2 regions of the Corynebacterium kalinowskii genome follow, and region 1 is predicted to be linked to the other one. Evidence: riboswitches for the same ligand, from Rfam matches in the RefSeq annotation. Region 1 holds a riboswitch; the other holds the start of a gene.

Region 1 (3,567 bases):
CATCATGCTGGACCGTTTCTACATCCTGCACGTTCTTCTGATCCCAGGCATCATCCTGGCTCTGATCGCCGCTCACCTGGCTATCGTGTGGTACCAGAAGCACACCCAGTTCCCTGGACCTGGTCGTGCGGAGAACAACGTTGTCGGTGTCCGTATTCTCCCAGTCTTCGCTGTGAAGTCTGTAGCGTACGGTCTGTTCACCTTCGGTGTCCTGGCTCTGATGGCTGGTGTCACTACCATCAACGCCATCTGGAACATCGGTCCTTACAACCCATCTCAGGTTTCCGCTGGTTCCCAGCCGGATATCTACATGCTGTGGACTGATGGTGCTGCTCGTGTCATGCCGGCATGGGAGCTCTACCTGGGCAACTACACCATTCCTGCAGTGTTCTGGGTAGCCATCATGCTGGGTATTCTGGTTGTCCTGTTGTTCGCTTACCCATGGATCGAGAAGAAGATCACCGGCGACGACGCTCACCACAACCTGCTGCAGCGTCCGCGTGACGTCCCAGTGCGTACCGCACTCGGCGCCATGGCTCTGATGTTCTACTTCCTGCTCACGTTGTCTGGCGGTAACGACCTGTTCGCTTACCACTTCCAGATTTCCCTGAACGCGATGACGTGGGTTGGTCGTATCGGCCTGATCATCCTGCCTCCGATCACTTACTTCATCACCTACCGCATTTGCCTGGGTCTGCAGCGCTCCGACCGCGAGGTTCTGGAGCACGGCATCGAGACCGGTGTGATCCACCAGCTGTCTAATGGTTCCTTCATCGAGGTTCACCAGCCTCTGGGCCCAGTTGACGAGCATGGTCACCCAGTTCCACTGCCTTACGCCGGCGCAAAGGTGCCGAAGCAGATGAACGAACTCGGTTTCGCAGACTCCATGAGCCACGGCTCTGCCTTCAAGTCTGACTCCGAGGAGATCGTGGCTAAGAAGAACGCTCTGGCTCACGAGAACCACGAGGAAGAAGTTCGCATGTTCGAGGATCTGCAGGACACCATCCGCGCAGAAGACAAGGACAAGGGCTTCTAAGCTCTCCTAACTGCAGCTCGCTAGTTAGCAAGGAGGGGCTCGCACCGGAAACGGTGCGAGCCCCTCCTTCGTCGTTCCAAGTGCGGTTTCTGTTGGCATCAGAGAGATGTGGGAGTGCGGCAGCAGTTGCTGGTATGAGGCTCCCTGGAGGGGCCTAGAAAGGAGAGTTTGCGGGGCACTGGCAAATTGAGCTACTGTGCGGCTCTTCCTTTATATAGGAGGGAATTTGGCCTCTAACGGTGTCATTGCGGGAATCTTCCTGCAATGACACCGTCGTCATCCGTTTAGCAGAGGTCCCAGTTTCTCCAACAGGGATTGATTGCAACAATGGACGCATTTCTAACTGATTGGTTGCTCGAAGAATTCAATATAGGCGGTCGCGTTGCGGGTTGAATGAGACCAATTGGTTGCAGTAGTTGTTGTTGCCACTGTGATTGCTGTGGCCATTTGGCGTTCACAGAAACCTGGTGTGAGCAAGGGCACACTCTTTTTAATTTGACGTTGTCTGGCCATTGTTTGGGTCTGGCTATATCTCGCCTGGAGTGGGGGATGCTCGATCAAAAAGCCTGGTAACCACCGCAATATGTTGACGGGTGTGCAAACGGTGCCGTTAAGTTGCTTGGGTGCCCAGTCCGTATTGGCAATTCATAACAGCCTGGTAACAGCCTGTGAAGCGGGCGAGTCGTTGGACATAGCCCGTTGTGGTTTCGTAATCTTGTCGAGACATTACGGGACGCACCAATCTGATTGGTTGTTACCTGGAATACAAACCGAAATAACGCCTAATCGAAGACAGTCCACATATCAAGGGCCAATTCGAGTCGGGGACCCACCTTAGTCTGGGGTGAACCCGCCGCAAGAGATCGCAAGATCGGAGTGGTGGGAGGGAGCTTCCGTTTCCTAATCCGTCAGCTAACCCGGCCGGCACAAGGGAAGATTTGGAGACTATTCATGGGTAACCACGCCCGCTTTAACGCACGTTTCGCTACCAAGGCCACCGCATCTGCAGTAGCTGTCGGCGCAGCCGTCACCATGGCTCAGCCAGCACAGGCTGTGCCTGTCATTGTTCAAAACACCGGCATTACCGTCGAGGTTCCCGGCCTGGAGAACGTACCGAACATCGCTAACGTCCCTGGCGTCTCCCAGTGGGTGCCTTCCATGGCTGGCCAGGCTGAAGTTGTGAGCTACGCTGCTGTGAACGAAGCCGCTGCTCCTGCAGCTGCACCACAGGTATCGAACGGCCAGGCTGTCGTTGATGCAGCTCGCACCAAGATCGGCTCTCCTTACGTCTACGGTGCCGCAGGCCCAAGCGCTTTTGACTGCTCTGGTCTGACTTCCTGGGCATACAGCCAGGTTGGCAAGGCTATCCCGCGTACCTCTTATGCGCAGGCTGCCCAGGGAACCCCAGTTTCCCGCGATCAGCTGCAGCCAGGCGATATCATCGCTTTCTACAGCGGTGCATCCCACGTTGGTATCTACACCGGCAACGGCACTGTGATTCACGCTCTGACTGAGGGAACCCCACTGTCTGAGTCTCCGATCGACTACATGCCGTACCACTCCGCAGTGCGTTTCTAACGCAGTTGCGCCAAAATCCGACCTGAATGAGCAATGCCAGGTCGGATTTTTGTTTCTTCGTGCGCCGTTTCATGGTGAGCATATTCTTAGCGTATGCTTAGGAAAGTAACGCGCCGTCCACCGATTTCCGGCGCAAATTGAGAATTGAAAAGGCTACGTGACCAGTGAATTCTATGGCACTCAATAAAGCTGCCTGCGCGGCCATCCTCGCTGCAGCTGCAGTGGTTTCCGTTGGTGTAGTTCCCAGCGCTGTTGCTGATCCCGTTGTAACGAGCGAGCGGGTGGCACCAGAGACTCCTCGAGACATGGACAGTCTCATGAAGGAGCTGTCCGAATCCTCGGATAAGGTCTCTGCGCAGAATGAGGAATTCAAACAGCTGCAGGTTGAGATTGAAGGCAAAGAAAAGGACCTGGCATCCGTAAAGGAGCAGGCTCGCGCAGCGGAAGAAGCGGGAAATGCGGCGCGGGAGCAGGAGCGCGAGGCCAAGAAGGTCGTCGATAAGCTTGCTGCGTCGAAGTACCGCGGTTCGGTGGTCGATCCGCTGACTACGGTGATCAATGCGAACGGCCCGCAGAACGCCATCGACCGTTCTGCCTACATGTCTGCGTATGTACGCAAGGCTCAGGAGGCGCTCGATACCCAGCGTGAGAAGTCTGCGGAAGCTGGTCGACTCTTGGATGAGGCTGCGCGTCTCGAAGCCGAGTCTCAGTTCCAGTTCAACGAGCTGGAGGCGAAGCGGACGCAGCTGGAGAAGCGCGACGAAGAGTTGAAAAAGCGCATCGAGGAGATCAAGAAGTCGATCGATAGCCTCAGCCCAGATGATCGTAGCGCATGGGAAAATAAGAACGGGCCAGTGAGCCACGACCTTGCCGGCATTACCTCCACCAATGCTGAGGGCATGAAGGCGCTCGAAGCTGCGATGACCAAGATCGGTGCGCCGTACGGTTGGGGC
Region 2 (3,567 bases), 970 kb from region 1:
CATGGAGTCACGAAGGGCAGCAGTTGCCGGATCGAGCTTGGTATCAGCGAATCGGACGTAGATCCACGTAACGAGGCCGGCCGTGGCGAACTGCGCCAGGCCGAGGACCATACCGACGTTGATGGCGCCGTACAGACGCTGAGAGACAAAGTCGGTGGCAAAGGTTGCCGTGACGATGTAGAAGATGAACCATGCAAGGAATGCGAAGGTCAAAGGGAAGGCAAACTTCCGGAACGTGCTGCGCAGTTCGAGGAACTGGGCAGATTCGCTGACCTCAAGGAACTCTTCAGAAGTTGGAGTTGTGGATTTCATACTCACCTCACGTGCATATAGCGATGTCTGTCACCTTTGTGAAGAACATGTGTGATGCTACACACAAAGCAAGTGTGACGCACATCAATCCTGCATGCGGGTGTGAACTGTAGCAAACTTCATGCTTTGCAACCTTGTGAAGATTTGGCGAAAAGTTGGTTTTGTTAATCCTGTCTTGTGGTTGTTGGGGGTAATTTTTGGGGCTTTTGTAGCCACCTTGTGGTGTGTGGTGCCGGCAAGTCACAGATTTGAAGGAAAGGGGGAGAAGGGTGGCAATCCCGGGAAAGGGGGTAATTGTAGACAAGGAAAAACCGCGCTCACCATCGCGTAGAGCAATGGTGAGCGCGGTGCGCTCTCCTTGGAGGGGGAGAATTAAGAGCTGGTTGCAACCTGGGTCAGGTCGGTGTTCATGATCTTGGCTACGTTGCCCTTGTTGGCGTTGTAGAAGTCGATCACGGCCTGTGGGGTAGCCATGCCACGAGCGGAGAAGAAGGCCTCGATCTGGGCAAGTACTGGATCCTTAGCAGGTGCTGGAGCAGGAGCTGCCTGCTCAGCTGGAGCATCGTAGACAACTGCTGCAGGGGCTGCGACTGGAGCTGGTGCTGGAGCAGCGGCAACGTTACGAGGGGTTGGGGCGGAGTTCAGGCCCAAGCGTGCGGAGCAAGAAGGCCATGCGCCCCAGCCCTGGCCGGCGAGAACGCGCTCGGCAACAGCGATCTGCTGCTCGCGGCTTGCCTGGTATGCGTAGGTAGCGAATTCCTGGCCACCGTATGCGCTCCAGGTGGATGGGGAGAACTGCAGGCCGCCGTGGTAGCCGTTGCCGGTGTTGATGTTCCAGTTGCCGCCAGCTTCGCAGCCTGCGAGACGATCCCAGTCGGAGTCGGATGCAGCGGAAGCGGTCGGAGCGAGCAGGGTAGCTGCAGCGCCGAAAGCGATGGTGGTAGCGGCAAACTTTGCCTTGAGGGATGCGGTCTGAGCAGAGTGACGTGCCATGTGTAAAAAGTTCCTCTCATGTAACGCCTGCGAGGTTAGCTGTCGGGTTCGGACGGAGGATCTTAGATTGCCCGGCCTCTTAGGTAGTGAGGCTTCACCCCAAGGGAATATCCCGTAAGTGGGTTCCCCGCCCCTGTCTGCATATGAAGTTTCAATTGATGGTGAACTTGTATTGCACTGAATTGGTGCCCGTCGCCTACTCCCAGACAGGGTTAGGCGATAGAGTAGGTGTCAACGAGCGCCGTGCTTGAGACCTAACGGTACTGGTTTGTCGCTGTGGAGTCACGTCTCGCAGCTTGGAATTGCCTGCCAATCTCATTTCGATAACGAAATCCCAGCGTAGCTCGGGGAAATTTTCTCTGTGAACTGTGTCACCCATGTCGTTAAGCTGGTAGCGATGTGATCGATGTGGCCAGTGCTATTCAAGTGGCTCACGCGCCCCCGAGACGTGTTATTCATAATTAATGGAGTACAATTTAGGCTTTATCTTGACTCGCTGGAGGCGCCAGTACACCGGCCGCCCAAAGCTTGCACAAACTGTAGGGAGGTTCGATCATGCCAATCGGCAAAGTGAAGTGGTTTGATGTGGAGCGCGGTTTTGGTTTTGTTTCCAACCCGGGCGACGAGGATGTCTACGTTAACCGTCAGGTCCTACCAAAGGGTGTGACTGAACTGCACCCGGGTCAGCGCATCGACTTCGATTTCGCCGCTGGTCGCCGTGGCCCACAGGCGCTGCGCGTAACGGTGCTTGACGACGCCCCATCCCGCAAGCCACAGCACAAGTACAAGCCAGAAGACCTGGCTTCCATGATCTCCGACATGATGACCCTGCTGGAAACCAGTATCCAGGGGCCACTCTTGGCTGGCCGCTACCCTGATCGCAAGGAGGGCCGCCAGGTGGCGGAAATCCTGCGCGCTGTGGCGAAGGAGCTGGACGCCTAGGCCGCGTTGATGGACCAGACCACGGTATAAGGGGTTTCCACTCCAGCAGCATCGTGGCCAATCAGTACAGTCGATACCTCGACCACGACCAAGCGTGGTCGAGGTTCGCCGTCTGCGGACCCTTTGATTTCGACTTCTTTTGCCTCATGGCTCTTGAAATACTGCTGGCTGTTGGCCGCAGGGTCGTCGTAGATCTTGAGCACCGACCAGTCGTGGTCATAAATGTCCTTGGGGACCTCGATCTTCAAGGTGTCATCGGCGCCGACGCTGATCTGCGGAACCTCGCCCTCTGGGCAGTCAACCCCCGGCTCACACACCATATAAGGCTTAATTTGCTGGCCATTTGCTTTGATCGTCACCTGATCCGGCTCCGGGCCGGGACGGCTATTCCACCAATTCTGGAATGCGATGGAACCTGCAACCACCGCGATCACAGCCACGATCAAAATCAGGAACTGGATCAGGTTTTTCTTTCGCTTCGCTGCCATGGTTGATAATGCTAGTTAACTCTTCGGCACAAACCGAACTTCGTACACATCGGGCCACCGCTTTCCGGTGAGGTAGAACCGGTCGGTGCCGGGGATGTGTGCGATGCCGTTGAGGACATTGTTCGGGTCGCGGGTCGCATTGTTGGACAGGCCTGAGGCGTCGATAAGCCCAAGCACCTCGCCCCCAGGGCTGAGCTTGACGATCTCCGTGGTCAAGAAACGGTTCGCATAGATCGCGCCGTCGGCGCACTCGAGCTCATTGAGCTTATCGACGCCCGTCGCCACGCGTCCCTTTTCCGCGAACGTGACCGAGTCCAGGACACGTAAGGACTCGGTGCCGTCAGACATGTAGAGGGAAGCGTCCAGGGCACACAGCCCCCAGCCCTCGCCGGGAAAACTAGCCTGGCCGATGACCTCAAGAGTCTCGGGATCGCGCTGGTAGGCCACGCCATTTTGCCACGTGAGCTGCCAGATAGCGTCGGTTGTCTGGGCAATGCCTTCGCCGAACTCCGTTGCCTTGAGATCCGCGCTCGCCACCTCAGCGCCATCCATCGTGCGACGGTAGATTCGACTTTCGCCGAGCCAGCCCGTGCCCACGATGAGCTCGTTAGGATCCCGCCGCGACACTTCCAATCCCTGGGTGAAGGACCCGGGATCACCGGGCAGTGTGCGCACAATCTCGACGGTGAATTGAGCGGCGCCGGACTCTGGAACTGGATCCGGTGCGGGGGCGGTACCGCAACCGGAGAGCAGGCTGCAAGTGGACAGGAGGCCGGCAAATGTGGATCTCATAACTATCCATTTTGCCCCATCGGACATAATGGGTCTGTGG

The links. Region 1 has a riboswitch for cyclic di-AMP ahead of CKALI_RS04005 (C40 family peptidase). Riboswitches for the same ligand answer to the same signal wherever they lie in the genome.
Region 2: another riboswitch for cyclic di-AMP. It lies ahead of CKALI_RS08680 (resuscitation-promoting factor Rpf1 domain-containing protein); the one in region 1 lies ahead of CKALI_RS04005 (C40 family peptidase).

The regions. Positions count from the first base shown of each region.
Region 1 is NZ_CP046452.1:847,332-850,898, forward strand. Features, by position in the region: gene qcrB (cytochrome bc1 complex cytochrome b subunit) at 1-1,036, shown strand, start outside; cyclic di-AMP (ydaO/yuaA leader) riboswitch at 1,806-1,976, shown strand; gene CKALI_RS04005 (C40 family peptidase) at 1,988-2,614, shown strand; gene CKALI_RS04010 (C40 family peptidase) at 2,788-3,567, shown strand, end outside.
Region 2 is NZ_CP046452.1:1,821,262-1,824,828, reverse strand. Features, by position in the region: gene CKALI_RS08685 (DUF485 domain-containing protein) at 1-312, opposite strand, end outside; gene CKALI_RS08680 (resuscitation-promoting factor Rpf1 domain-containing protein) at 685-1,305, opposite strand; cyclic di-AMP (ydaO/yuaA leader) riboswitch at 1,314-1,464, opposite strand; gene CKALI_RS08675 (cold-shock protein) at 1,861-2,247, shown strand; gene CKALI_RS08670 (DUF2771 domain-containing protein) at 2,244-2,735, opposite strand; gene CKALI_RS08665 (glutaminyl-peptide cyclotransferase) at 2,751-3,527, opposite strand; gene CKALI_RS08660 (DUF3027 domain-containing protein) at 3,564-3,567, shown strand, end outside.